DNA from 2 places in the Pseudoalteromonas sp. APC 3893 genome. Region 2 is predicted to be linked to the other one. Evidence: riboswitches for the same ligand, from Rfam matches in the RefSeq annotation. Region 2 holds a riboswitch; the other holds the start of a gene.
The links. Region 2 has a riboswitch for cobalamin ahead of QMA12_RS10990 (ABC transporter ATP-binding protein). Riboswitches for the same ligand answer to the same signal wherever they lie in the genome.

Region 1: another riboswitch for cobalamin. It lies ahead of QMA12_RS10510 (TonB-dependent receptor); the one in region 2 lies ahead of QMA12_RS10990 (ABC transporter ATP-binding protein).

What each region holds. Positions count from the first base shown of each region.
Region 1 covers NZ_JASDCD010000007.1:2,411-17,817, forward strand. Annotated here, with positions in the region: gene QMA12_RS10450 (Fe(3+) ABC transporter substrate-binding protein) at 1-334, shown strand, start outside; gene QMA12_RS10455 (iron ABC transporter permease) at 334-1,965, shown strand; gene QMA12_RS10460 (ABC transporter ATP-binding protein) at 1,978-3,024, shown strand; gene QMA12_RS10465 (Dyp-type peroxidase) at 3,060-3,959, shown strand; gene argR (transcriptional regulator ArgR) at 3,956-4,423, opposite strand; gene mdh (malate dehydrogenase) at 4,674-5,609, shown strand; gene ispB (octaprenyl diphosphate synthase) at 5,706-6,677, opposite strand; gene rplU (50S ribosomal protein L21) at 7,087-7,398, shown strand; gene rpmA (50S ribosomal protein L27) at 7,415-7,672, shown strand; gene cgtA (Obg family GTPase CgtA) at 7,826-8,980, shown strand; gene folA (type 3 dihydrofolate reductase) at 9,053-9,544, shown strand; gene QMA12_RS10505 (DUF3718 domain-containing protein) at 9,624-10,001, shown strand; cobalamin riboswitch at 10,284-10,436, shown strand; gene QMA12_RS10510 (TonB-dependent receptor) at 10,470-12,317, shown strand; gene msrA (peptide-methionine (S)-S-oxide reductase MsrA) at 12,436-12,972, opposite strand; gene QMA12_RS10520 (efflux RND transporter permease subunit) at 13,101-15,407, opposite strand, start outside.
Region 2 covers NZ_JASDCD010000007.1:125,676-141,082, reverse strand. Annotated here, with positions in the region: gene QMA12_RS11050 (mechanosensitive ion channel family protein) at 1-625, opposite strand, end outside; gene yaaA (peroxide stress protein YaaA) at 730-1,509, opposite strand; gene tal (transaldolase) at 1,734-2,684, shown strand; gene QMA12_RS11035 (DUF3545 family protein) at 2,875-3,063, shown strand; gene ung (uracil-DNA glycosylase) at 3,113-3,775, opposite strand; gene QMA12_RS11025 (cobalamin-binding protein) at 3,772-4,629, opposite strand; gene cobO (cob(I)yrinic acid a,c-diamide adenosyltransferase) at 4,629-5,228, opposite strand; gene QMA12_RS11015 (cobyric acid synthase) at 5,240-6,715, opposite strand; gene cobU (bifunctional adenosylcobinamide kinase/adenosylcobinamide-phosphate guanylyltransferase) at 6,715-7,239, opposite strand; gene QMA12_RS11005 (adenosylcobinamide-GDP ribazoletransferase) at 7,236-8,045, opposite strand; gene cobT (nicotinate-nucleotide--dimethylbenzimidazole phosphoribosyltransferase) at 8,049-9,110, opposite strand; gene QMA12_RS10995 (iron ABC transporter permease) at 9,110-10,120, opposite strand; gene QMA12_RS10990 (ABC transporter ATP-binding protein) at 10,104-10,925, opposite strand; cobalamin riboswitch at 11,012-11,143, opposite strand; gene QMA12_RS10985 (histidine phosphatase family protein) at 11,171-11,788, opposite strand; gene nqrM ((Na+)-NQR maturation NqrM) at 11,861-12,073, opposite strand; gene QMA12_RS10975 (FAD:protein FMN transferase) at 12,158-13,189, opposite strand; gene nqrF (NADH:ubiquinone reductase (Na(+)-transporting) subunit F) at 13,286-14,515, opposite strand; gene nqrE (NADH:ubiquinone reductase (Na(+)-transporting) subunit E) at 14,535-15,143, opposite strand; gene QMA12_RS10960 (NADH:ubiquinone reductase (Na(+)-transporting) subunit D) at 15,154-15,407, opposite strand, start outside.

The sequences.
Region 1 (15,407 bases), 120 kb from region 2:
CCCAGCGCAAAAACCGTGGGCCGATGCGGTGAATATCAACTTCCCGAATCAAGATAATAGAGGCTCACATATTAATGTATCGGGTGTGGTTATTACTAAGTACGCTAAAAACCCAGAAAATGCCTTGAAACTAATAGAGTTTATGACCGACAATAAGGCACAAAATATGTATGCCTCGGTTAATATGGAATATCCGGTTAAGCCAGGTGTGGAATTATCAAGTTTAGTAGAGTCATGGGGTAGCTTTAAGGAAGACAGTTTACCACTTGATGAGATTAGCAAATATCGTCCGTTAGCGCTTAAGTTGATTGATGAGGTGAAGTTCGATCTTTAATGAGTTTTAATTTTTCGCCGTCACGGTGGCAGTTTTTTGCATGGGTTACTGGCCTTGTATTAGTAACCCCATTATGCTTTTTACTTTTCGAGTCGCTGCAAGGCGACTCTGATGTTTTTAGCCACCTTTGGAATACCGTATTATGGGATTACACTCGCAATACATTAGTGCTTATTGTGGGTGTGTGCGTAGTGAGTTGTGCACTTGCATTGCCATTAGCTTGGCTTACAGCCTATTGTAGCTTTCCAGGTAGAAAGCAGTTTGAATGGGCGTTAATGTTACCCCTTGCTATGCCGACTTACATTATTGCCTATGTTTACACTGACCTATTTGATTACGCAGGCCCTATACAAATAGTACTGCGGGATTGGTTTGGTTGGCAATCACCCGATGATTACTGGTTTTTTGATATTCGTACTTTGCCTGGTGCGATCATGATGATTGCACTGGTGTTATACCCATACCTTTATTTAATTTTTAAAACCGCATTACGCGAACAATCATTTAAATTAGTTCAGGCAAGCCAAGGTATGGGTTTGTCTCCTTTGCAAAGCTTTTACCGTGTGAGCTTACCCCTTGCTCGTGGTGCAATAGTGGCTGGGCTTACCTTAATAAGCATGGAAACGATGGCAGATTTTGCCACAGTTAACTATTTTGCAGTAAGTACACTAACAACAGCTGTGTACGACACTTGGCTTGGTTATTACTCATTAACTGCAGCGGCAAAAATTTCAGGCATTATGTTGTTAATACTATTTTTAACATTGATGTTAGAGCGTTTTAGCCGTCGAAAACAAGCTGTATTTGAGCGCCAATCTGGGTTTAACAGTGAAACCCTTTACAGCTTAAAGGGGAAGGCTGCTTGGTCGGCAACCTTGTTTTGTTGTGCGGTGTTATTTTTTGCGTTTGTACTACCTGTTGCGGTGTTACTCAATTATGCATTTGCGTATGCCGGTCAAGCGTGGAATGGCGCGTTCTTTTTGTACGCGTGGCAAAGTTTTAAAGTTGCCGGCATTGTGTGTGTGATCACTATTATTTTAAGTTTGTTGATGGTGTTTTATCAGCGAATTAGTACACAACAATATTCACTTGTACCTGGGCGCCTAGCCAGTACGGGTTATGCATTACCTGGCACTGTTTTAGCTATTGCTGTACTACTTCCTTTAACCTTACTTGATGACCGCCTTAATACTGGGTTAGAGCCTTTTGGGGCTGCACCAGGGCTGCTGCTTAGTGGAACGTTATTTGCCATAATCTTTGCTTATGTAGTGCGCTTTTACGCAATCGCGCACGGTGCTGTTGAAGCGAGTTTTATGCGAATTAGTCCATCGCTTGATATGGCAAGCCAATCTATGGGGAAAAGCTATGGGCAAACGTTACGCAAAGTACATATTCCTTTATTACGACGTGGAATTTTAACCGCAGGCTTATTAGTGTTTATTGAATGTATGAAAGAGCTACCAGCTGCTTTACTGCTCAGGCCATTCAATTTTGAAACTCTGGCGACACATGTGTTCCAATATGTCAGTGATGAGCAATTGGAGCTGGCGTCTATCTCTGCGCTTGCTATTGTCGTGGTAGGCTTAGTGCCTTTGTATTTTGTTAATCGCTCAATGGAGCAACGTAACTAAATGAGAAGTTAAATGAGCAGTTTAGTGTTAGAAAATTTATCGTATCAATATAATGATACTGCAGTGATCGAACATTTAAATTTAACTGTTGAAAAAGATGAGATTGTTTGTCTGCTTGGGCCAAGCGGTTGTGGTAAAACAACCACTTTAAAAGCGATTGCGGGTATTGTTACTGCTAATCAAGGTAAGGTGTTCATTGATACTAAGTTGGTTTCTGATGAGGATACTTTTTTAGCACCTGAGCATCGTAATATTGGTATGATGTTTCAAGATTATGCGTTGTTCCCGCATTTAACAGTTGCAGATAACATTGGATTTGGCTTAGCTAAAATGAATAAAAGCCAGAAGCAGCAACGTGTTGACGAAATGCTTGAGTTAGTGCAGTTGCAAGGGTGTGCCATGCGTTTTCCACATCAGTTATCAGGAGGACAGCAGCAAAGAGTTGCTATTGCTAGGGCATTGGCTTATAAGCCAAGCTTACTGTTGCTTGATGAACCTTTTTCAAATATAGACACTCAAGTTCGTTTTGAATTAATTACTGATATTCGCCGCATTATTAAAAATCAGCAGGTTTCAGCCGTGTTTGTTACCCACTCAAAAGAAGAGGCATTTGCGTTTTCTGATACGTTGGCTGTTATGCATCGAGGGAAAATTGCACAACAAGGCACGCCAGAGCAGCTTTTTAGCGCTCCAAACTCAAAGGTGGTTGCAGAGTTTCTAGGTCAGGGCATATACTTAAATGCAGATGTATTAACGGCGACTGAATATTCGACATGCTACGGAGTGGTCGAATCGCTTATTGCGCATCACCATAGCACTGATAGTGGACAGCTATATATTCGCCCGCATCATTTAACTCTAACGCCGGCCTCGGTGCAATGTGAGCAAACAGTTAAGGTGCTAAGCCGTCGTTTTATTGGTTCAAGCTATGTTTATAAAGTAGTCGTGAATGAGCAAGAGATTGAAGTTGCCGCTGAACTAGCGCAGTCATTTGATATAAATGACCTAGTTACAATAAAAATAAAACCACACACGGTAAATTTTTTTACTGATAAATAATTAAAGCTGTGTCCAATTTAAGTTAAGGATGTTCCATGGCGCAAGCGCAATCAGGGATTTGTGCTGAAGCAAACTTACACGGTTTGCATTTGTTTTTTAATGTATTTGATGGTCATGATGAGTCACTACGCAAAAAATTAAAGCGAGTTAGTGCTATTCAGGATGAGTTTGCCGATCAATTTTCAGAATCAATGCTATCTAGTTTTGTTGCTGTAGGTGCACAGTACTGGCCGCATATACTGCCAGAATTTATCCCAAGTCAACTTCAAAGCTTTCCTAATATCACTCATAACGATCATGTTGTGGGAGCTCAACCTTTTGATTTATTTGTACAAATACGTTCTGATCGGGAAGATGTAAACCACCTTTTTGCGTTACAAATACTGCAGTTGTTCGCTCCTGATGTTGAATTAGTTGAACAAGTGCGTAATTTTCGGTTTTTAGATGGTCGCGATTTTAATGGCTTTATTTTAGGTGAAAATACTCCCCATGGCCGACAAAAGCGTGTTACGGCGTTGGTAAATAACCCTGGGCATTTTGAAGATCAAGGCAGTTATATCCATGTTCAACGCTATAAGCATGACCTAAGTGTTTGGCAGCATTTATCGCTCAATGAGCAAGAACAAATAATGGGTCGTACTCGGTTAGATAATAACTTATTAGAGCCTAGCGTTGATACGAGCCATGCGGTACGTACTGAGCTCAAAGATGAGCACGGTCAGGCGTTATTGTTAAGCCAAAGCATGCCTTATGGTGATGTTTATGAGCAAGGAATTTTATCGATTAGCTGTGCAGCGCAAGGCGATGCATTTGAAACAGTATTAAAAAGTAGGTTAGGGCAGGGCGATTGCTACGACCATTGGCTCGACTTTACGCAAGCCGATATGGGCTCTGCTTTTTTCGCCCCATCAATTAACTTTTTAAAACAACTTTAAACGGTATCGAATAAGATGCGTACACGCTCTAGTGTGACATCTATTTCAGATATTTTTGCTGGAGCAATAAATATTGTATCGTCGCCAGCAATGGTGCCTAACACACCATCGGCTTTACCTAAAGAGTCGAGCAAGCGAGCAATTAACTGTGCGGCACCTGGGCTGGTACGAATAATGATCATCATTTCGTTATGCATAATATCAATAACCAGCTGGCGTAGCGGGCTTTTTGCTGTGGGTACACCCATTTCTGCAGGCAAGCAGTAAACCATTTCTTGTTTTGCGTTACGGGTTCGTACTGCACCAAACTTACTTAACATGCGTGAGACTTTACTTTGGCTTATATTATCAAAGCCTTGCTCTTTTAAGGCATCAACAATTTCGCCTTGAGAACCAAAGTTTTCTTCTTTTAAAAGTGATTTAAAGGCTTTAACTAACGCTTCTTGCTTATCTTGTGGTTGCATGTCAATTTTCTGTTTTGTTGTTTGATGTCCTAAATTCTACACAAAAATGAATATTTATGCAGTAGTTGTTTTTATTAGTGAATAGAGCTAATAAGTTGCTGTTTGAGGTATGCTTTTGTCGATAGAACAGTTTATTTACAACTATGGTCGAAATTATATGCAAAATAAGCAGGATAAATTTGTTTTTAGGCGCTAATTTCTTTATCTTAGTGCCACAAATATTTTCTACCTTAAATTACGGAGAATTCCCATGAAAGTTGCTGTATTAGGTGCTGCAGGCGGTATCGGCCAAGCGTTGTCTTTATTATTAAAAACAGGTTTACCAGCTGGTTCTGAATTATCACTATATGACGTTGCGCCAGTTGTTCCTGGTGTTGCTGTTGACCTTTCTCACATCCCAACAGATGTTAAAGTTGCAGGTTTTGGTGCTGACGCATTAGATCAAGCGCTAACTGGTTGTGATATTGTACTTATCCCTGCTGGTATGCCACGTAAGCCAGGTATGGATCGTGCTGATTTATTCAACGTAAATGCTGGAATCATCAAAACATTAGCTGAAGGTATTGTTGCTAACTGCCCTAAAGCATTAGTGGGTATCATCACTAACCCTGTAAACGGCACTGTGCCAATCGTTGCGGAAGTATTCAAAAAAGCGGGTACTTATGATGCAAACCGTGTTTTCGGTATTACAACGCTTGACGTAATTCGTTCAGAAGCATTTGTTGCTGAGCTTAAAGGTGTTGATGTTGCAACTGTAAAAGTACCAGTAATTGGTGGCCACTCAGGCACAACTATTCTACCGCTACTTTCTCAAGTTGAAGGCGTTACTTTCACTGATGAAGAAGTTGCAGCTCTTACTCCACGTATCCAAAATGCAGGTACTGAAGTCGTAAATGCTAAAGCAGGTGGCGGTTCAGCTACATTATCAATGGGTGCTGCAGCAGCTCGTTTTTGTATGTCTCTAGTTAAGGGCTTACAAGGCGAAGACGTTGTAGATTACGCTTACGTAGCTATTGAAGATGGTGATGCAGAATACTTTGCACACCCTGTACGTTTAGGTAAAAACGGCGTAGAAGAAATTCTTTCTTATGGTGAGCTAAGTGCGTTTGAGCAACAAGCTAAAAACGACATGTTAGATACACTGAAAAAAGACATTCAAGAAGGTGTTGATTTCATCAACGCATAATCTTGTTATTACTGCCAAGTAGTTGGCGGTAATAAAAAAGCCTGCTTTTGCAGGCTTTTTTTATGCTCGAAGTGTTATATATTGTAATACGTGTTTTTAGTGGTTTCGGTCAACCGCAATACGGGCTAGGCTAACTAACGCTTCTTTATAAGGTGAATCAGCTAACACAGATAAACAAGCTATGGCTTTATCGGCTTCTTCATCTGCTTTATTCATAGTAAATTCTAATGCGTTTGTTTCTCGTAACGCTGCTAATATAGCCTCTAAGTGATCCATTCCGTTGCTGTGCTCTATGGCATCACGGATTAGCTGAACCTGCTCTGCATTGCCTTGCTGCATTGCATAAATAAGTGGCAAGGTAGGTTTACCTTCAGCGAGATCATCGCCAATATTTTTGCCAAGCTGTTCAGCGTCAGCATTGTAATCAAGTACATCGTCTACTAATTGAAATGCAGTACCTAAATGCATACCGTAAAGGTTGAGTGCTTTTAGAACCGTATCGTCTTGTTCTGTTATAACGGCAGCAAGTCCTGTAGCTGCTTCAAACAACTTTGCTGTTTTAGAGTAGATGACCTGCATATAACTGTCTTCGCTGGTATCTGGGTCATTGCAGTTCATTAATTGCAATACCTCACCTTCAGCGATGACATTGGTTGCATCTGCCAGTATTTGCATGACTTGCATCTTGCCTATACCCACCATGAGCTGAAATGAGCGAGTATAAATAAAGTCACCTACCAGCACACTGGCTGCATTACCAAATTCAGCATTCGCAGTGGGTGTACCGCGTCGCAGGTTTGATTCATCAACAACATCATCATGTAATAAGGTTGCGGTATGAATAAACTCCACGATAGTTGCTAAGGTAATGTGTTCATTTCCTTTATAACCAAGCGCTTTTGCCGCTAAAATAGCTAACATAGGGCGAACGCGCTTGCCACCGCTATTAACTATATATAAGCCAAGTTGATTCACTAACGCGACATCTGAGCGCATTTGTGCATGTATAAGTTGATTGACGTCATTCATATCGTTTTCGATTAACGCCTGGATAGCTTTTATATCCATTGATCTCCGAGCCAATTTTAATGGGTATACGCAGCCGATTGTACAACAAAAAACGCGCCTGCTCGATATTTTGTGACAATTCACTGAAAAAATAGGTTTAAAGTACTTTTTTAACTCGTTTTGCAAGGGTTAAGTTAAAAATAACGATAATTCACATGCTTACTTTTTATTCTGATGATGACTTTGCAAAGGCTGTAATTTATTTGTCACCTTGTGTTAAAAAGCGCTTGGCATACCTGTGATTTAATATAAAATAGGTGAAAATATTGAATTGCTCTCAATGCAGCTATTTTTTATTCATTTAATTAAAAAACAGGCTTGCTAGTTTTTTCGCATTAGCGTAAACTTCGCGCCCTATTGAAGAATATTTTAGTTGCGTCGATTTGAGGGCGCACAGACGGAGTTAATTATGTACGCGGTTTTCCAAAGTGGTGGTAAACAGCACCGTGTGACTGAAGGTCAAACAATTCGTCTTGAGAAATTAGACGTTGAAACTGGTGCAGCAGTTGAATTTGATTCAGTACTTTTAGTTGCTGATGGTGAGAAAATCGAGATCGGTGTACCGTTCGTAAACGGTGGTAAAGTAACAGCTGAGGTTGTTTCACATGGTCGCGGTGAGAAAATTAAGGTTGTTAAATTTAGACGCCGTAAGCATTCTCGTAAGCAAATGGGCCATCGTCAATGGTTCACAGAAGTTAAAATCACTGGCATTAGCGCTTAATTAGAGGTACTTAGAAATGGCACATAAAAAAGCAGCTGGTAGTACTCGTAACGGTCGCGATTCAGAAAGCAAACGCCTAGGTGTTAAGCGTTTTGGTGGCGAATCAGTTCTAGCGGGTAGCATCATTGTACGTCAACGTGGAACTCGTTTTCACGCAGGCGCAAACGTAGGTATCGGTAAAGACCACACTATCTTCGCGAAAGCAGATGGTAAAGTTCAGTTTGAACAAAAAGGTCCTTTAAACCGTAAATACGTAAGCATCGTATCTGAGTAATCAGAGCCGGTTCTTAAAAAACCCCGCCTTTGCGGGGTTTTTTGTTTTAAGCCTTGAGAATATATACCCAAGTGTTCTTACACATAGTGTGCTCTATAGGCCACTTGGGTATATAATAGAGTAATTAACAAGCCAATCCTAAAGTGAGTAATCATGAAGTTTGTAGATGAAGTAGAAATTCGCGCAGAAGCTGGTGACGGTGGCAGTGGTATCGTGTCTTTCCGTCGTGAAAAGTATGTCCCAGATGGTGGCCCAGATGGCGGCGATGGCGGCGATGGTGGCAGTGTTTATCTACAAGCAGATGAAAACTTAAATACCTTGATCGATTATCAGTTTGAGCGCTTCCATCGTGCTGAACGTGGTACTAATGGACAAAGTCGTAACTGTACCGGTAAAAAAGGTGAAGACCTATATATTAAAGTGCCAGTAGGAACGCGTGTAACAGACGTTGATACTCAGGAATCTTTAGGTGATTTAACACAAGATGGCCAACGTTTAGTTGTGGCTAAAGGTGGTTTTCATGGCTTAGGAAACGCACGTTTTAAATCAAGTACTAACCGTGCGCCACGTCAAAAGACATTAGGCACACCTGGTGAAGTGCGTATGCTTAAGCTTGAGCTAATGCTACTTGCTGATGTGGGCTTACTTGGCTTGCCAAATGCAGGTAAATCAACCTTTATTCGCAGTGTATCTGCTGCAAAACCAAAAGTAGCTGATTACCCGTTTACGACGCTAATACCAAACTTAGGTGTAGTACGTCCAGATGCAAATAAGTCATTTGTTATTGCTGATATTCCAGGTCTAATTGAAGGTGCCTCAGATGGCGCAGGCTTAGGTATTCGATTCTTAAAACATCTAGAGCGTTGCCGTGTATTATTGCATATTATCGACATAATGCCTGTTGATGGTTCTAGTCCTGTTAATAATGCGTTTGCCATTATTAATGAGTTACATCAATATAGCCCTAAACTTGCAGAGAAACCGCGCTGGCTGGTGTTTAATAAGATTGACTTACTTCCAGAAGATGAAGCACAAGCATTGTGTGAACAAATTGCAGAAGAGCTAGGTGAAGAAACAAATATTTACCGTATCTCAGCCGTTAATAAACAAAATACACAAGCACTTTGTCACGATATTATGGCGTTACTTGATAGTATGCCTAAAGAGAAGTTTGTACCAATCGAAGATGAAGAAGTTGAATTTAAGTGGGATACCTACCATAAAGATGCAACTAAAAATAGCGATGATGATGATTGGGAAGACTGGGACGAAGATGACTATGATGTTGAAGTTGTCTACGAACGTTAGTAGCGTATAGATTTTAAAAAGGAGCTGATGCTCCTTTTTTCTTGTTTAGTTATAAAGTATTAGGTGATTACTGTGAAGATTTCAATGATTGCAGCCATGGCGAACAATCGTATTATTGGCCAAGATAATAAAATGCCTTGGCATTTACCTGCTGATTTACAACATTTTAAAAGTGTAACTATGAGTAAGCCTGTGATCATGGGTCGTAAAACATTTGAGTCGATCGGTCGTCCATTGCCAGGCAGAAAAAATATTATTATTAGTCGTAATACTCAATACAGTGCGCAAGGGGTTGAAGTAGTAACATCGCCAGAAGAAGCGTTATTGCTGGTTAAAGACTGTGAAGAAGTGATGATTATTGGTGGTGGAAATATCTATCAGCAGTTTTTATCACAAGCAAGCACACTGTATTTAACTTTTATAAATCTTGATGTTACAGGAGATACTCAGTTTCCTGACTATGAAAAAATTGCTAATTGGCAGGTGGTTGAAGAGCAAATTAATAACCCTGATGATAAGAATTTACATCAGTATAAATTCGTAACCTTGGATAAAGTTGAGTAACATTATTGCGCTTAAACTTATAGATTGGTACAATAATAACCAATAAACGTAGGTAAAAAGTATTACTCAAGGGTGTCCAATGGTTAAATTATCAACATTACTAGTTGTTACTGCTGTTATTTCTGGTTCGGTGGCTTTTAGCGCCCCGGTTAAAGCTGATGATCAATTAGCTGTGTCAATTTGTGAGTATATCGCGGCAGACGATAAAAACCGTCTTCGCAGTAAGCTAAAAAGCTCTCGTGTAAAAATTCGTAATATTTATGATGCAGTTTTATGTAACGGTAACAATTTATTACGCCATGCAATTGCTAGTAATGCAGTTGATGCGGGTGAATATGTAGTTAAAAATCTATCTAAAAGCTCATTATCAGATGGTGCCGATATAGCCTGGGCTGAATCAAATGGCCATGGCGGTTCTGCACTTATTCCAGTAATTAAAGATCGTGCTGGTTTATAAGTTAAAAAGCTAAAATAAATCATAAAAAACCGCACTTGTTGCGGTTTTTGTTTTTTAGTATTAAAAAATAAGAATGAGTTCGAATGTAGTTGCTTTAAAGTAAGTCACGCTACTATTTTTCGCCAACTCGCACCTTTTATAAGTAATAACCAACTCGCCAACTCGCACCTTTTATAAGTAATAACCAACTCGCTAATCTAACTTTAGATGTATAGCCGTCCATTGACATTTATCCTTAAAATAATCACAATAACGACCTATTTTCAAGGTGCTTGCTAAATACATCAGTATAGGTTTCAAGGTATTGAAATTTGTAGCAGGATAATCGGGAAGTTGGTGCATGTTCATGATGAGCATAATCCCAACACTGCCCCCGCAACGGTAATGTGCTTTAAGTGCAGAGTCCGGAGACCGGCCTTGAAACAAACTTACTATTACTTGTGCGGTGGGCACGGGTCAGGGGATATCATGCTAAAAAAATCAACTCTAGGCGTAGCTGTCACTGCTGCGTTGTCTTTTTCTGTGTCTGCAGAGCAACCAATTGAACGTATTACAGTAACAGCAAATAAATTTGAGCAATCAATTACTGATACGCTGGCTACCGTTGATGTTATCGAGCGTATTGAAATTGAAAAAAATAATTACCGAGACCTACCGTCAATATTAAACACGATTGCTGGTGTGGATGTTGTACGCAATGGCGGTTTTGGCCAAAAGGCCGATGTATTTGTTCGTGGTGCGAGTGCTAAATATACCTTAGTGTTAGTTGATGGCGTAAGAGTCAGTGACGCAAGCTCTGGTAGTGTGTCGTTGACCAATATACCTGTAAACAGCATTGAACGAGTAGAGATAGTTAAAGGGGCTAGAGCTGCTATTTATGGCTCAGATGCAATTGCTGGTGTTATTAATATTATAACTCGTAAGGCTAGCCGAAATACGCTATCTGCGACATTGGGTAGTGATAGTTATGAAAACTATCAACTAGCGGGTGGGGTTGTAAAAGACGCCGTTACTTTTAATTACAACTTAGGTTATGAAGATACCGATGGCTATGATGTAACAGGTAAAGATCCATCACTACCAGTCACTAAAGATCATGATGACGACGGCTATACTAATAAAAATATAGGCTTTAACTTAGCTTATCGAACTGAAAGTGCAGGTGAATTTAGTGTACTAAGTCAGTATAGCGAAGGCCAAGGCGAGTATGATAACGCTTTTGGTAATGATGCCTATGATTTTGAGAACTACACTGCACAACTAGGTTGGAACCAAAGCTCAGCTATTTATACCCAAAGTGCCTCAGTGAGTATTTCACAAGAAGAAAATATTCAAACAGGCACAGATGTAGAACAAATTTATAGTACTGAACGTGTTGAGTTTGAATACAGTGGTTTGTATGCCCTAACAGACACCGTAGAGCTTACCGGTGGCGTTAATTTTTTAAACGAAGACTTGTCTGAATCTTCAGCTACATCATCTGAACAAGAGCGCGATAACAATGCTCTCTTTGTAGGTGTATTTTACGATGATGAAACTTGGTTGGGTAATGCAGTAGTCAGAACCGATAATTACGACTTTCATGGCCGTGCAAACACCTATACAACAGCTTTAGGCTATAAAGCAAACCAGTATGTTACGTTACGTTTAAGTCATGGTACGGCTTTTAGAGCGCCATCTCTGATTAATGCATTTGTCACTGATAGCCCATGGTATTTACCAAACAATGATATTAAACCTGAAGAGTCAGTTAATAATGAATTTGGCGTTACTATAGATACGCAATGGGGTCGTTATGATATTGCTATTTTTGACAATAAGATCGATAACTTAATCGACAATAAATATGATGCAGACACCGGTAAGTATATAGCAACTAATATTGATAAAGTATCTATGCAAGGTATTGAGTTATCAGCTGATTTTGAAGGTTTTGGATTTCAACATAACATCAACTTAAGCTTCTTAGACGCTAAAGATGAAACAACTAATACAGATTTACCGCGCAGACCATCTGAAACATTTAATTATACCCTTGGCAAAAACTGGGGCGATTTTGACGCTAATATCGCAATGCAATACCGCTCTTCGCGTCCATCAATTGCTTATTATGAGACTGAATTGGCAGCTTATACAGTGTTCAATATAGCTGCAAATTATCAATTACTGGATGAGTTATCATTTCAGGCTCGAATTGAGAATATTACAGATAAAGAATACTTTACGGCAGGTACTGGGTTTGCCGCTAACGGTGAATTACTTGGTTACAATGCCGCAGGGCGACAGTTTTTTGTCGGTGCAAGTTATCAGTTCTAAGTACATTTAGTGGACTGAACTTTGGCTAATCACAGCCTCTAAATAAAAAGCCCGTTATGGATTAATCCACAACGGACTTTTTTTATTTAACTTGAATTCAAGTATTAAGTGCAATCATTTAGTCTTTTAAAAACTGTTTATAGTCTTTTTCAAAACGTTGTAACTTGGGGGCAATTAATATGCTGCAATAACCTTGTTCTGGGTTTTGCTCATAGTAGTCTTGATGATATTGCTCAGCTGGGTAGAAAGTAGTTGCAGGGCTTACCTCAGTGACTATTTCTTCACGTATTTGGTTTTGTAGTTTAGTAATGTAATCTATGGTTTGGATACGCTGCTCATTATTGTGGTAATACACCACACTGCGATATTGTGTGCCAACATCGTTACCTTGGCGGTTTAATTGAGTTGCGTCATGCAAGGTGAAAAACATAGCTAATAAGCGCTCATAGCTTATCTGAGAGCGATCAAATTCAATATTTACCACTTCAACGTGCCCTGTTAGGCCTGTACATATCTGTTGGTAGGTTGGTTCACCAGTTTCGCCCCCTGTGTAGCCTGAGCTTACATGAGTAACACCTTCCACGCGCCTAAATGCAGCATCAATACACCAAAAACAACCGCCGCCAAATGTCGCTGTTTCAATTATTTTGCTCATTACTTACTCCATAAAACGTTAAATAGCGAATATGCCCAGCCTATCAGAAGGACGAGTAAGGTGGGTTTTTATTTCTTGAAAACAAAAGAGAAGCGCTGATATATGATTGTATCAGCGCTGAATATCGCTTAAAGTTCTTCTTTGAGTGGTTTTTCTGCTTCTTGTTGGTTAAGTTTTTGCTGTAAAAACTCAGGTGATTGCGTATTACGAGCTAATGCATAATATGCTGCTGGAACAACAAATAGGGTAAGTACTGTGGCTACAATTACCCCAGTAAATACAACCACACCAATTACCATACGGCTTTCAGCGCCTGGGCCTGATGCAAGTACTAGTGGCACTGCACTCATTACCGTGGTTAATGAAGTCATAATTATAGGGCGAAGACGCTGGCTTGCTGCTTGTATAATTGCTTCACTAAATTCGACACCTTTATCACGCAGTTGGTTGGTAAATTCAACAATTAAAATACCATTTTTCGCACTTAAGCCAATGAGCATTACAATGCCTATTTGGCTGTAAATATTAAGCGTGAGACCTGCCGCCCATAAGCCAAACATGGCACCCATGAGTCCTAGCGGTACAGTAAGCATTATAACAAAAGGATGTACAAAGCTTTCAAATTGAGCAGCTAACACTAAAAAGGTCACCGTCAGTGCTAAAATAAACACATAGGTCATGGCTGATGCACCTTCGTAAAATAACTGTGATTCACCTTTATAATCTACCGCGCCATCAATATCATTTTCTTCGGCTGCGACTTTATTTAAAAAGTTAAGTGCTTGTTCAAGTGTATAACCATCGGCAAGGTTGGCACTCAATGTAATAGCACGCATACGGTTATAACGATTTAACCTTGATGCGGTAGCTTCTTCTTTTAGTCTAATTAAGCTATCCAAAGGGACTAATTCGCCACTACGTGACTTTAGGTAAATGTTTGAAATATCGGTTGGATCTGTAAAGTCAGACTTAGTCCCTTTCAATATTACGTCGTACTCTTCACCACGGTCGATAAAGGTGGTAACACGACGTTGTCCCAGCATTGTTTCAAGAGTACGGCCAACATCCGATACAGATACACCTAAATCGGCAGCTTTATTCTTATCAATACTAATTAAGAATTGTGGAAACGTTTCTTTATAATCATGATCAATGCGTACTAGTCCTGGATTTTTCTCAGCGCGTTCAATAATACGGTCGCGCCAATCAGCAAGTTGATCGTAGTCGTTGCCTTGTAGAACAAATTCAATGGGTCGAGAGGAGCCACCACCGCCAATACCGCGTCGCATAATAGCAAAGGCACGTACATCGGTGACTTCGGTCATTTTACCGCTGATTTCATCCATTACTTCCCAGGTTGAACGTTTACGCTCATCCCAATCAGCCATGCCAACAATCGCAACACCGCCACTACCGCCCCAACCAGGAACGCGAATTAAAACCCGGCTAAGCTCTCCCGATTCAGAGTAGGGCATTAAGCGTTCTTCAATCTTCGCCATGTTTTCGGCGTTATTTTCATAGCTTGCGCCTTCAGGAGGGCTCATCATTATAAAGAATGTACCACGGTCTTCTTTAGGGGTTAGTTCTGATGGTATTTGCTGGAACAATAAATAACTAGCAAAACCAGCAAGTAATAAAGTTAAAGTCAGGCCGCCTGAACGGGTCATATTTGAGCGCAGCGAGTTTTGATAGCCTTGCTCAATTTTACTGAATAAACGGTCCATCCCTTGGTTAAACTTACTTGGTTTATCTGAGTGTTTTAGTACTTTTGAGCACAAGGCTGGGGAGAGAGTTAAAGCCGTAATACTTGAGAAAAATACCGCAGCGCTAACTGCCATCGCAAACTCAGTAAATAATGCACCAATACGACCATCCATAAAGACTAAAGGTACAAAGACCGAAATTAATACCAAGGTGGTCGCAATAATTGCAAAACCAACTTCACGGGCTCCGCGATAAGCGGCAAGTAAGGCTGGCTCACCTAATTCGATACGGCGGTGAATGTTTTCTAACATTACAATGGCATCATCGACCACTAAACCAATAGCTAACACGAGCGCCAACAGCGTTAATAAGTTAATTGAATAACCCATTGCGAGTAAGAACATAAAGCTACCCACTAACGCGACCGGTACTGTTACTGCCGGGATCAAGGTAGCACGAATATTTCCTAAGAATAAAAAGATAATTAATACCACTAAGGCCATTGAAATAGCTAAGGTACTGTAAACTTCGTTTATTGATTCTTTAATAAATATCGATGAGTCATAACTATCTTGAATAGTGGTGCCTTCAGGCAAGTTACGTTTGATTTTTTCAAGCTCTGCACGAGCATTATCAACAACCGTCAGCGTATTCGCTTTTGCTTGTTTTACAATACCAAGCCCTACCATGTTGCGACCGTTGCCACGGAATAGACTTTCATCGTCAGCTGC
Region 2 (15,407 bases):
CTATCGCTTCAGCAGCTTGCTCTGGGTCGTCGCCATACGAAATGCCTACCGGTACTTCGATTCGGCGAACACCTAAGGTGCTGTAATTACGTAACACATTGCGAAAAAGGATCTTGTTAGGCACTAGAATTAATTGGCCATAAAAATTTTCAATCAGGGTATTACGTAAGTTAATTGATTTAACCGTACCAAAAGCATTATCGGTTTTAATGACATCGCCCGTTTTAAAGGGTTTTCGAATACCCATGGCGATGCCAGCAATGAGATTTTCGGTCATATCCTGAAACGCAAAACCAATCGCTAAACCAACAATACCGGCACCTGCAAGCAATGAAGTAACCGTGCCTTTTAACCCCATAAAATCTAGAGCAATAAATACCCCAACACATAAGACGACCATCTTGAAGATGGAAGCCATTAAATCGGCTATTTGCTTGGAGTCTAACGATCTGCGTAAAACCTTACGCACCATGGAACCTAAAAAGCGCGCAAGAATTGAAAATACAATGGCAATCAGTACTGCGACGATAAAGTTAGGAATATGACTTATAACAATATCAAACCAGCCTCCGAGCTTTTCTTCGATAAGCTTTTCGGCTTCACTAATTGAAGGGATATTTAGCATGATTGATCCTGAAAACTATTATTTAATAATCAGGTCATTGCAAAATAAACGCCAAAAATAAAAAACCACGCATTTGCGTGGTTTATTTAAAGCTTAAATGTCGCTTAATTTTGCTCGTCGCGTAAAAATACAGGCTCAAGTTCTTTAGTTGTGGCTTCTTCACTAAAATAGTAACCATCCACTGTAAACTGTTTCAGTTGGCTCAATTGAGTTACTTTATTTTCGATAATATAACGAGCCATTAAGCCGCGCGCTTTTTTGGCGTAAAAGCTGATAATTTTGTATTGACCATTTTTACAGTCTTTGAAATGTGGTGTGATGATTTGCGCAGATAAGGTTTTTTTATCAACCGCTTTAAAATACTCATTAGATGCAAGGTTGACTAAGTATTGACTATCTTGCTGAGCTAAAACTGTATTTAACTTCTTGGCAATAATACTGCCCCAAAATTCATATAAGTTTTTACCACGGCTATTATCAAGCTTAGTACCCATTTCAAGACGATATGCTTGCATTAAATCTAGCGGCTTTAACAGCCCATAAAGGCCCGACAAAATACGTAAATGGTTTTGTGCGTAGTCAAGTTGCTCAGCAGTTAGTGTATCTGCCGCTAAACCGCCGTATACATCACCGTTAAAAGCGAGTACCGCTTGTTTAGCATTTTGTTCAGTAAACGGCTGCGCCCATTCACTAAAACGGGCAGCATTGAGCCCTGCTAGCTTATCGCTGATTTTCATTAAGCTACTAATTTGTGCAGGTGTAAGCTCACGGCACACGCTCATCAGCTCTTCACTGTGCTCTAGCAGCTCAGGATAACTGAATTTCTCTGTAGTAGGTTGGCTTTCAAAATCTAAATTTTTTGCAGGTGAAATAACAGTGATCATAGTTAGCTATTGACTTGTAAATTATTTAATGTCAATTTCAACATTAAATGAAACGAAATGCACGTTTTGTTTAGTCCTACCTTACTTTTGCGCGACAAAATTTGCGTTGCGCCTTCGTTCTTTACTGATACGGACATATGACCTATCAAGCGCTGTCACAGTGTTGCAGTATAAGGTAGTTACAGTAGATTTTCTTTTAACTTGCTTGGAATGAGGAAAAGCAAATGACTTCAGCTCTACAAAGGCTCAAACAACATTCTTCTATCGTAGCCGACACCGGCGATATTGAAGCGATAAAAAAACACCAACCAGAAGATGCGACTACAAACCCATCTTTACTTCTTAAAGCCAGCGAGATCGAAGCGTATAAGCCTTATTTAGATAAAGCATTTAGCTATGCTAAAGAAACCGAGCAAGATGCCGCCAAACAACTTGAACTCGCTTGCGATTACTTTGCCGTATTATTGGGTAAAGAAATCAGCGAAATTGTACCGGGTTACATCTCTACCGAAGTTGACGCGCGTTTATCATTTGATACCCAAGCAACTATCGATAAAGCCCATACTTTACTTAGCCTGTATGAAAAAGAAGGCGTGAGCAAAGATAAAATTTTAATTAAAGTAGCTTCAACATGGGAAGGTATTAAAGCCGCTGAGCAACTAGAAAAAGAAGGCACTAAATGTAACCTTACTTTATTGTTTAGCGATGCCCAAGCACGCGCCTGTGCCGATGCAAACGTATTTTTAATCTCGCCGTTTGTGGGCCGTATTTTAGATTGGCATGTTGCTAACGGCATGGAAAAACCTACTGATCCGCTACAAGATCCAGGTGTTCAATCTGTACGTAGCATTTTTGAATTTTACAAACGCCATGATTATAAAACCGTGGTTATGGGCGCAAGCTTCCGTAACACTGGCGAAATTATCGCGCTAACGGGTTGTGATAAGCTAACTATTAGCCCTAACCTGTTAGAAGACTTAGGCAACCTTGAAGGCGCGCAAGAATATTTACTAGAAAGTGATATTCCTAAAGAGCCAAAACCTGAGCCACTTACAGAATCGCAATTCCGCTGGTTGCATAACCAAGATGCCATGGCGACTGAAAAACTGGCTGAAGGTATTCGCTCATTTGCTGATGCGCAAGAGCAATTAGAGGCACGTTTTAAAGCGATGTAACTCTTTAAAGATAAGTAAATAAACACTTACTGTATAAAACGCCACTCATGTGGCGTTTTTTATTTTCCCCGCGTATAGAATTTAATCTAGCCATCACATTTATGTAACATTACCGTCACTTTTTTATTCTATTTTAGTTTGGCCTGTGATATAGGTATTTCCGAGGTTCAAAATTCAATAGGAGAAGTTCATGGATAGCCTAGACGATATTTTAGAAATATTAGAAGGTCCTAGTACAACAAAAAAGACCTCTCAGAAGAATAAAAAGAGAAAGTGGCGCGAAATCGAAGCTTTAAAAGATAAGCAACGTTTACGCAAAGAACTACAGGAGTTAGACTATTTTGCAGACAACATTGCAATTGATGAGCTAGATTTTTAACTTAAAAAAATAGGCCGCATGCTTCACAGCTAACGGCCTTTTTTAATTCTTACACTTGCCAATTTATAGCGGCTTTGCCTTGCTGCTGGAGTATCTCATTGGCTTTAGAAAAGTGCTGACAGCCAAAAAAGCCTCGATGCGCTGAAAGCGGTGATGGGTGAGGGCCGTTTAACACAAAGTGCTTGGTAGCATCTATGCCTTTGCCTTTCTTTTGCGCATGCGCACCCCACAAAATAAACACCACGCCAGTTGTGTGCTCATTAATATGATTAATCACGTTATCAGTAAATTGCTCCCAACCTAAATGCTTATGTGAGTGCGCTTGTCCTTGCTCCACGGTCAGTACGGTATTTAGTAAAAATACGCCCTGCTCAGCCCAGTTTTGCAAGTGACCATGTTGCGGTACCGCAAACCCTGCAATATCAGTGGCGAGCTCTTTATAAATATTTTTCAGCGATGGCGGCAATTTAGTAACTTCTGGCAGTACTGAAAAACACAAACCATGAGCTTGTCCCTCACCGTGGTAAGGATCTTGCCCTAAAATAACCACTTTAATATCGTCAAGCTCCGTTGCTTCAAAGGCACTAAAAACCTGCGGCTCTGGTGGGTAAACTGCAACCCCTTCACTGCGCCTTTGAGCAACATAAGCAAGCGTGTCTTGCATATAAGGTTTGGCGCATTCGGTTTGTAAAAATGTTTGCCACTGACTCATTGTACATCCTTTAAAACAGCTCTTGATTGATCGATTTTATTACACATATCATCTAGCCCATCAAGCATCCGGGTGGTGAACCTGTGTAGTAAGTCGGCATTAATTTGAATAAACTGATTGTGTTTCACTGCAGGAACTTCGGGCCATTGTTGCCAATCGATAACTGGCTGTTTGTTTTTTGATTTCTCTTCTGGAAGAATAATCACCTCTGGTTTTGCAACGATCACGTTTTCAATACTTATAAGCGGATAGTCGGTGCGGCTATTGGCAAACACGTTGCTGCCATGGCAAATCTCAATAAGTTGATTAATCCAAGTATTTTTACTCACCGTCATCATCGGTTCTGGCCATAATTGATAAAACACAGCAACACTGGCTTTGCCCTGCTGTTTGGCTTTAATAGTGTCTAATTTTTGCTGAAATTCAGTCGCAGCATCCTTTGCCGCGTCCTCGCGGCCAGTTAATTTTCCTAGTCGTAGCAACTCATTAGGCACTTTTTCAACTTCATTGGCTTCACTGTATAAAACACTGATTCCCATACGCTCTATTTGTGCTAACTCATCAGCATGACTACTGCTATTCCATGCAAGTACCAAGTCAGGTTGAAGTGCTAACAGCTTTTCAGTTTGAATACCTTGGTGACCCCCTAAACGTGGGATTTTATTCGCCGCCTTTGGAAAATCAGCGTACTCAACTGTTCCCACAATTTGCTCGCCAGCGCCAATGGTATAAAGGTTTTCAACAATATGCGGAGCAAGCGCTACAATTCTCAGTTGTTGTTTATTAGTGCTAGCCTGTAGATTAGCACTGCCCAAGGCGAAACAAACAAATAATGCGAATCTTAACACCACCATTAGTAATCAAACCCTATTTGCGCTTTTACACCCGCATCAAATGCGTGTTTTACATTACGTACTTCGCTTACTGTGTCTGCAAGGTCTGTTAACTTACGGTGCGCACCACGCCCTGTAACAATCACTGACTGCATCGGCGGACGATTAGCAATCACCTCTAGCGCTTCTTCTAAATCAATGTAGCCATAAGTGATCATGTAAGTTATTTCATCAAGTAATACTAGGTTGATTGATTCGTCATTTAACATACGCTTTGCCTCTTGCCATGTAGCTTGCGCGGCGGCGGTATCTGATTCTTTATTTTGTGTTTCCCACGTGAAACCGGTGTTCATAATGGCAAACTCAACGCCCGCACCTTGTAATAAGTTACGCTCACCACACGGCCATGTGCCTTTTATAAATTGGCACACAGCGGCCTTCATACCATGGCCGACACAGCGAGTTACTGTGCCAAACCCTGATGTAGATTTACCTTTACCGTTGCCAGTGATCACTTGGAAAATGCCCTTTTCTGTTTGTGCCGCAGCAATGCGCTCATCCACTTTGTCTTTTACTTTTTGTTGCCGTTGTTGGTGTTTGTCGTTATTTGTGTCGCTCATCTGCTTGCTCCTTACCAGTTTTGGTAAATTTTAGTAATTTGTGGAATATCTAAATGCTGTTTACACATCTGGGCTAAACGCGTGAGTTGCTGTTCGCGATGTGTGTTTATATCTATATGCTGTTCAATACAGCTATTTGGTAACACCCAATCAAGTATCAGTTGGCTTGCTGCACTGCTATCAAACAAGCCATGTAAGTAAGTGCCTGCTATGCAGTTATCATCAGATATAAAACCATCATGAGTCACATTTTGTGGATGTGTGGTAAATTTTAGCAATGGTTGTTCAAGTGTAGGACCGTGACTTTGGCCTGCGTGAATTTCATACCCCACCATCTGAGCTTCACCGCCATTTAAATGCAAAATAGCCGATGCTTGCGTCAGTACTTTTTCAACCCCTAATTGAGTTGTAAAATCACCAAGTCCTAATCCTTTACAATGCTGAGCGCTTGACTCAACCCCCGCAGGGTCGTAAATATCGGTGCCTAACATTTGTAAGCCGCCGCAAATGCCGAGCACTTTACCGCCATAGCGAAGGTGGCGCTTAATTTGCTCCTCCCAGCCTTCATTTTTTAAAAAGGTTAAATCACTGATCACATTTTTACTGCCTGGGATAATAATTAGATCAACATTGGGAATAGACTGTGTGTGACGCACGTAGTTTATATCTATTTGTGGGTTTAACCGCAGCGCATCAAAGTCGGTATGATTACTAATGTGTGGTAAGAGTAAAACAGCTATTTTTATTTTCGCTTGGTTTACCTTATTATCAATAGCAACGGCGTCTTCTGCATCTAAGGTGAGATCATGCAGGTAAGGTAATACACCAAGTACAGGTTTGCCCGTGTACTCTTCGAGCCAATCAAGGCCACCTTGTAACAGTGCAATATCGCCACGAAAACGATTGATCACAAAGCCTTTTACTCGCGCTTGCTCTGACTCGCTTAGCAATGCCAAGGTGCCCACTAAATACGCAAATACCCCGCCTTTATCAATATCGGCAATAATAATGACAGGGCAATCCACCGCTTCAGCGTAACCCATATTGGCAATATCGCCAGCACGCAGGTTAATTTCTGCGGGGCTACCGGCCCCTTCTACAACCAATAGCTCAAATTCTTTACTTAATCTTTCTTGTGAGGTGAGCACAGCATCCATCGCGACTTTTTTATAGTCGTGGTAAGCACCCGCTTCCATATTGCTAATCGCTTTGCCATGAATGATCACTTGAGCGCCAGTATCACTATTAGGTTTGAGTAATACGGGATTAAAATCTATTCTTGGGGCAACCTTTGCTGCAATTGCTTGTAACGCCTGAGCACGGCCTATTTCACCGCCATCTTGTGTTACTGCGCTATTAAGTGCCATATTTTGTGGCTTAAAGGGAGCAACTTTAATACCTTGCTCTGCAAACACTCGGCACAAAGCTGCAACCAATGTACTTTTACCGGCATCTGATGTGGTGCCTTGGATCATTATTGTTTTCATCATTCACTACTTTTTAAAGTGAGCGGCAAGCCTGCCATTATAAATTCAACCCGAGCAACCTCTGCGGCAATTGCTTGATGTAGCCAGCCTGACTCATCAACAAAGTCACGGCTTAATTGCCCAAGCGGCACAATCCCGTGTCCAACTTCGTTACTGACAAAAATAACCTGTCCAGGGAGCTTACTCAGCGCTTCAAGCAATGCCTGTTTTTGCTGCGCCCAGCAGTTATTATCTTGGCATAAACAATTACTAAGCCACAGCGTAAGGCAATCAACTAAAATGCAGTTACCAGCTTTGCTATGGGCAAGTAAGGTATTTGCAAGCGTTATTGGCTCTTCAATTAGCTGCCAATGTGCTGGGCGCTGCTGTTGATGACGATAAATACGTGCTTGCATTTCATCATCATGGCCTTGTGCGGTAGCGATGTATATTACGGGTTTTTCAGTGCTTGTTGCTAATTGCTCTGCAAAGCGGCTTTTACCACTACGGGCACCACCGAGAATTAAAGTATGTTGAGGTTTCATTGTGCGCTACTCGTCATTATAACGATGAGAGTTATATAAATACTCACTTCACTAAGTTGCTGCGCTGCCCCTAAACAATCACCGGTATAACCGCCTAATTGGCGTTTAAACCAATGCATAACCATCAAACGTACGAATACTAAAGTCAGGGTTATTATTACTAATGCTTGCCAAGTAACAAGCTGGAAAATCAACGTAGCGGCAAATAAAAAAGCAGCTGTTAATAATAAAGTGACTAATCCGGTTTTAGATAAGTGCATAGCCAGTGGCTTTACTTTTGCGCTGGCATCTTCGCTCACATAATCCATACTAAAAATGATACTAGTCGCAACAACGCGGCTTAAGCATTGCCCAGCAATGATAGCAAATAACAACACACCGTTATCTTCACTTAATATCACCAAACTTTGATACTTCAGCATTAATATAATGATAAGTGCTGCAGCGCCGTATGTGCCTAAACGGCTATCTTTCATAATATTGAGCTTTTGTGATACCTGCCAGCCACCACCAAAGCCATCCCAGACATCGGCCCAGCCATCTTCATGAAAAGCACCAGTCATTAGTAGGCTCAGCGCCATCACTAACAGCACACATATTGAAACAGGTAATATAAATTGCAGGCAGTAAAACACCAAAGCATGGGCTAAACCAAGTCCTAATCCTACTAACGCAAAGTAGCGACTGGCTTGATTTAAGTGTTCGCCCGTCACCTCAAAACGAAGCTTTACCGGAATGCGGGTTAAAAAACTAACCGCTAATTGTAACAACTGCCATTGCGTGATGCTTGCTTGCGCTTGTGTCATCACTTACACCACATTATCAACTGCAGCGTCGGCAAAGCTTGCCATTTGATTATAAAAACCGAGCGCACTTTGTAGCAAAGGCAAACTTAATGCAGCGCCAGTCCCCTCCCCTAAGCGCAAATCTAATTGCAGTAATGGTTTAACCTCTAAGTGGGCGAGCATTTTACTATGGCCTTGCTCATTTGAACTATGGGCAAAAATAAAATACGCTTTTACATTGGGGTTAATTGCAATCGCGACTAAAGCTGCAGCGGTACAAATAAAGCCATCAACCAGTACTACCATTTGTTGCTCAGCAGCGCTGAGCATGGCACCCACAATATGCACAATTTCGAAGCCACCAAGTGCTGCAAGCAAGGAGATAGGATCATCTAGTTGAGTTTTATGTAAGATCAGTGCTTGCTCTACAACTTTTACTTTACGCGCAACCACCCCATCACTTACGCCAGTACCTTTGCCCACACATTCACTGGCAGGGAGTTTAAGCATTGCCGCCATAATAGCGGCTGCACTGGTGGTATTACCTATGCCCATTTCACCCAAGGCTAGAGTATTACAGCCACTACTTTTAAGCGCTAATACAAGTTGTTTAGCATTATTAAACCCTTGTTGTACCTGCTCGGTACTCATAGCCGTGTGTTGATTAAGCGGCTCGGTGATATCCCCTAAACGACAATCACGAATGTCCGTGCTGGGTACTTTCGTTAAAATACCGCAATCGGCTATTTCAAGCTGCCAGCCTAGCTGATTGCAAAACACATTAATTGCCGCGCCGCCAGCAGCAAAATTAGCAACCATTTGCGCGGTAACGTCGCTGGGGGCAATTGATACTCCTTGCGCTACAACACCATGATCGCCAGCAAACACGATTAATGTAGGCTGTTTTATAGCTGGCTGAAAATCTAAAAATGCACTCTGTATATCAATATCTTGACTAAAAATACTCACCAATTGCTGTGCCAGTGGTTCAAGTAGCCCCAGTGCTCCAAGCGGTTTAGTTTTGTGATTAATTTTATCACTGATCAGCGTATCAAATTGCCTGTTAAGGGGTTTAATAGAATACATCATTGATACACCTTTTTACGAAAACACAGCAAAGATAAAAAGAACACACTACCAATGGCCGAGGTGATCACCCCGATTGGTAGCTCTTGGTTGCTCATCACAATACGCGAGAGCACATCCACCCATACCATAAATGTACCGCCAACGAGTGCAGTCATAGCAAGGCCTGTTAAGGTTCCTTGGGATACGAAAAAACGCACTATATGGGGTATCATCAGACCCACAAAGCCAATTCCGCCACATAACGCCACCAAGAGCGCTGTAATTAACGAACTTAACACTAACATTAGCAAGCGAAAGCGTTGCACAGGAATACCTAGGGTCGCGGCACTTTCATCACCCAATAACATGGCATTGAGTTGACGCCTAAAACTCATTAATAAAATAATACAGCTGAAAATAGCTAAAGCGGGTAGCCAAAGTGCTTGCCACTGCGCTCTCGCAAAACTGCCTAAGGTCCAAAATAAAATCGCGGTGATCGCTTGAGGGTTACTAAAATAAAGCAGTAAGCTGGTAAATGCGCTGAATAAAAATGACAATGCAACCCCTGCTAATAGCATTGTTTCAACCTGAGCAGACGCTCTACGTCCTGCAACAAATACCAATAAGCACATGGTCAGCATACTACCCACAAAAGCAGCCAGCGACATTGAAAACCCAGCACTGATGCCGGTGAAGGTAATAAAACACACTACACCAAATGAAGCCCCAGATGAAATACCAAATAAATAAGGGTCAGCTAATGGATTACGGGTCACGGTTTGTAAAATCAGCCCTGCAATGGCTAACCCTGAGCCTGCTAAGAACGCCAATAACGTACGTGGCAAACGTAGCTGCCAAATTATTCGCTCAATAAACGAATCACTACCTTGGCCAAACCACTGTCCAATTACGCTGTAGTAAACATCAACAAACTTACTGGGGGCAGCACCAAAGCTCAACGCGGCAAAAATACTCAGCACACTTAATACCATGGTTAGCGGCAGTAATAGGTTATTTTTCAGTTGCATGAAGCGCTCCTGATTGATAACCATAAAAATACGTTATATGTGGAATGGATTGCGCTTTACTTTGCGGGTGGCTAGATACTTGAGCGCACACGTCAAATACATCGCTTAGCATTTTCTCTGTTATAACCTGCTGCGGCGTGCCAGATGCAACGATTTCACCGTGATCGATTACCAATAGCTCATCACATAGGCTGGCCGCTAAATTTAAATCATGAAACGATGCCAACACAGTTACCCCGAGTGATTTGGCTAATTCCATTAATTGAATTTGATATTTTACGTCAAGGTGGCTGGTAGGCTCATCCATAATCAAAAGCTGTGGCTTTTGCACTATGGCACGGGCAATTAAAGCACGCTGCTTTTCGCCACCGGAGAGCGAATCAAACGCTTGGTTAGCATGCTCAATTAAGCCTACTTGTTTTATCGCTTGGTGAATTAGCTGCTTATCACTTTGTGTGGTGCCACTAAAAAGACGTTTATGCGGGGTAAGCCCTAGGCTCACCACATCATACAAAGATAGATTAAATTGCGAAGGCGTTTCTTGTAAAACCACAGCAACTTGCTTGGCAAAATCATCAGCACTTAGTTGCCAAATATCATCTGAGCCAAGGAGCACTTGACCACATGTTGGTTTATTAAACCGATATAGACAACGCAATAAACTCGACTTACCCGCACCATTAGGCCCAAGCAAGCCAATAAACTGGCCTTGCTCAATGCTGATGTTTATTTTTTTTAGAATAGATGTATTAGCAACAGTCCACGATAAATCGTCGACGGTAAGAAGCGCTGTTGGTGTCTGCAATGTTTATCTCTGCTAGCACGCGAAAACCCAATGCAGTAAACACAAGCAAATGCTTATGAAAAAGATGAGTTTACCCGCTCAGTTATTTAAGTTGATTGTAACGTATTTAGTATCTGGCTTATCACTAATGTGGCTTACAGTTGCGGGAACAGCTGAGGACTTGCACCTCATTCCTAAATACCCCTCTATTATGAGCAGGTGAGTTTATATTTCAATTAATATCTTTCTAGATGGCTAAAAACAGCTTAGAAAACAATTTTAGGCCAAGCTTCACCTTGTTCATCAATGTAAACATCAACACAAATAAGAGCAGCATAAGAGATTGAAAACACATTTTGGCTAATGAGCGACTCACGAGGGAGCTGACATACTATCGCTAACAGCTGTTTGATAACGCCAGCGTGGGTTATGACCAAGTGGGGTCCTGTGTTCTGTGCGCTGTTCATCACTAAAAATTGCTGCCACCACGTTTCAACTCGACTATAAAACGCATTCATGGATTCGCCATTGGGGGGCGTAATTTGCCAAGGGTTTTGCCAAAAGCCTCCGATTGTCGGTGAGCTACTTTGTTGCCAAAGTACTTCATAGCTTTGCCCATCCCAATCGCCAAAATCATACTCTGCAATTGCACTGTCTATATTGAGCGGTAGTTGGCGAGTATTGGCAAGCTGTTGTGCAAAGAGCTTACAACGTTTTAAAGGAGAACTGTTTATTGTAGTGATATCGCTCAGCCCTGCAACTGCATCTTCTAACTGCTGAACACCCTTCTTGCTCAACTCAAAGTCGCTACGCCCAGCTAATACATTTTGCTGCTCAAGCTCACCGTGACGTAAAAAATACACTTTAGTTGTAAATGGTTTCATTAATTACCACTTTAAAGCCACAAAAAAAGCGCCAATTTTAAACAAGGCGCTTTTTAATCTAGTTTATCGAGATTATAAAATTTGGTTTTCTTTCCAAACTTGCTCTTTTTCCATGCGCTTTTTACGTTTGTCACATGGGTCATCACAATCACAAGCTTTATCAATACCTACTGAGCCTAGACCACCACAGCTACTCGCCATAGATTTTTTCTGCATAATCATGCCAATGGCCATTGCTGCGACAATTAAAATAAGTAAACCAAAAGTAAGAAGAAAAAGTGACATTGCTTAGCCCCTATTGTTCAGCAATTAAAAGGTGCTTGGCTAACGTAGCCAAGCTGAGTGTATTATAAACCGCTTTGTGCTCTGCTACAAATAGGGTTTAAATGCTGGGCTCGAATAAGTCACTAAACCATCCTTCGATTTAGCTATTAGATAGACCGCTAAGTCATTTTTTTCTGCATAGGCTTGAGCTTTATCCATGCCCATAATAGTCAATGCAGTAGCAAGACCATCGGCTGTCATTGCTGATGGATGTAATACGGTTACTGATACGAGATCATGACGACTTGGCATACCGGTAACTGGATCAATCAAATGACTGTAAGTCACACCATCCATTTCATAAAATATACGGTAATCACCCGATGTTGCCATGCCATTATTACCTGGCGCTAAAATATGGTGTACTTTGCGTGTGCCTGGCTCTGCATCAGGTTGCTCAATCGCTATGCGCCAATCCTGATCGTTAGGCTTTTTACCTGCAATGCGCAGCTCACCACCAATTTCGACCATATAATTAGTTAGACCGTGACTTTCTAGCAGCTCAGCTACTTTATCAATGCCATAGCCTTTTGCTGTTGATGAAAACGAAAGTTCTAAGCCGTCAACCGTTTTTGCTAAACCCTGCTCAGTCAGTTTTAATTTATCAACCCCAATTTTAGCAATCATGTTAGCTAATGCTTCGTCTGTTGGGCGCTTAGTTGGTTTTTTATCTGGACCAAAGCCCCATAAATCAATCAAGGGTCCCATTGTCACATCGAGAGTTTTAGTTGACTCCCCTAGGCGAATTGATTCGCTCACCACCGCTCTAAAGTCACTACTAATTGGCATGACTTCATCGACAGCTAAGCGGTTAAATTGATTAATCTCAGACTCTTTAATATAAGTCGACATTGATAAGTTAATGCCTTTTAACAGCTCAGTGATTTCTGGCAGTAAATTAAGTGTGTCGAGCTTTTCTTGCTGAGCAAATACTTTGATGTGATAAGTCGTACCCATGGTCTTACCTTCAAGATAAAGCTCTTGCGGTTCATCACTTTGACCACAGCCAGATATAAGTAAAGTGAAGGTAAGAATAAATAAGGCAATTAATGCCTGCGGGTGAAAAACTCTATTCATGGCAGCCTACTTTAAATTTGATATAAAAAAGCCTCGTAACAAACATTGCTACGAGGCTGATATTCTAACCAAAACTAAACTGTTTTGGTATCAGTGTTAGCCACCGAAATCATCTAGTAAGATATTTTCGTCTTCAACACCTAAGTCTTTCAACATTGTGATAACAGCAGCGTTCATCATTGGAGGACCACACATGTAGAACTCACAATCTTCTGGCGCTTCGTGATCTTTAAGATAGTTCTCAAATAACACGTTATGGATAAAGCCAGTGTAGCCTTCCCAGTTATCTTCAGGTTGTGGATCTGATAGTGCTGTATGCCATACGAAGTTGTCATTTTCAGCCGCTAGGCCGTCAAAATCTTCAACGTAGAACATTTCACGTTTAGAACGTGCACCATACCAGAAGCTCATCTTACGCTTAGAATTCAAACGTTTAAGTTGGTCAAAGATATGTGAACGCATTGGCGCCATACCAGCACCACCACCTACGAATACCATTTCAGCGTCAGTTTCTTTTGCGAAGAACTCACCGAATGGACCAGAGATAGTCACTTTATCACCTTCTTTAAGTGACCAAATGTACGATGACATTTTACCACAAGGTAAGCTTAAATCTCTTGGCGGCGGCGTAGCAATACGCACGTTAAGCATGATGATGCCTTCTTCTTCTGGGTAGTTAGCCATTGAGTAAGCACGAATTGTTTCTTCGTCTACTTTTGACTCCAGTTTGAAGAAACCAAAATGGTTCCAGTCGCCACGGTATTCCTCTGGTACATCGAAATCAGCGTATTTAACGTGGTGCGCAGGGGCTTCAATTTGAATATAACCACCGGCACGGAACGGTACTGACTCGCCATCAGGAATTTGTAGCTTAAGCTCTTTGATGAAGGTTGCTTTGTTATCGTTAGAGATAACTTCACAATCCCACTTTTTAACACCGAAAATTGACTCTTCTAGTTCAATTTCCATGTCGTTTTTAACATTTACCTGACACGCTAAACGACAGCCTTCACGGGCTTCACCTTTAGAGATGTGATCAAGTTCTGTTGGTAAGATATCGCCGCCACCTTCTTTGATGTGTACACGACACTGACCACAAGAGCCACCGCCACCACATGCAGATGATACGAAAATACCTGACTCAGATAGCGCACCTAATAGCTTACTACCTGCTGATGTTTTAATGGCTTTATCTGGATCGCCATTTACGCCGATGATGATGTCACCGCTTGCAACTAACTGAGATTTAGCACCAATGATGACTAAAACTAGTAGTACAACGATAGCGATGAAAACACCAACGCCTAAGAAAATCTCATAACTCATGATTTATCCTCGCTACCTATTAAAGTGAAATACCAGAGAATGACATAAAGCCAAGACCCATCAAACCAACTGTGATGAAGGTAATACCTAAACCACGTAGGCCGTCTGGCACGTCTGAATATTTCATTTTTTCACGAATACCAGCAAGTAATGTAATTGCTAGCGCCCAACCTACACCAGAACCGATACCATAAACCACAGACTCGCCGAAGTTATAGTTACGCTCTACCATGAAAGATACCGCACCAAAGATTGCACAGTTAACTGTGATCAATGGTAGGAAGATACCTAACGCGTTATATAGTGCAGGGAAGAACTTATCTAATGCCATTTCAAGAATTTGTACCAGTGCTGCAATAACACCGATGAAAGTCAAGAAACGTAAGAAGCTAAGGTCTGCTTCAGGGTAGCCAAGCCACTCAAGTGCACCAGGTGCAAGAACCGCATGATAAACCAAGTTGTTAACTGGTACTGAGATACCCAATACCACGATAACTGCCACACCTAGGCCGATAGACGTAGTTACTTTCTTTGATACTGCAAGGAAAGTACACATACCTAGGAAGAAAGCTAGCGCTAAGTTTTCAATGAAAACCGCTTTTACGAATAAACTAATATAATGTTCCATTGTCTGCCCCTTACCCTTTCGCTTCTACTTGGTCTTTCTTATAAGTACGAAGTACCCAAATGAATAAACCAATGATGAAGAAAGCACTAGGTGGTAAAATCAATAGACCCATAGGTTGATACCAGCCACCATCTTGCACAAGCGGGATGATTTCAGCACCAAATAATGACCCTTTACCAAATAGCTCACGAATAAAGCCAACAGTTAGTAACACTACTGAATAACCTAAACCATTACCGATACCGTCAAGGAATGACATAAGCG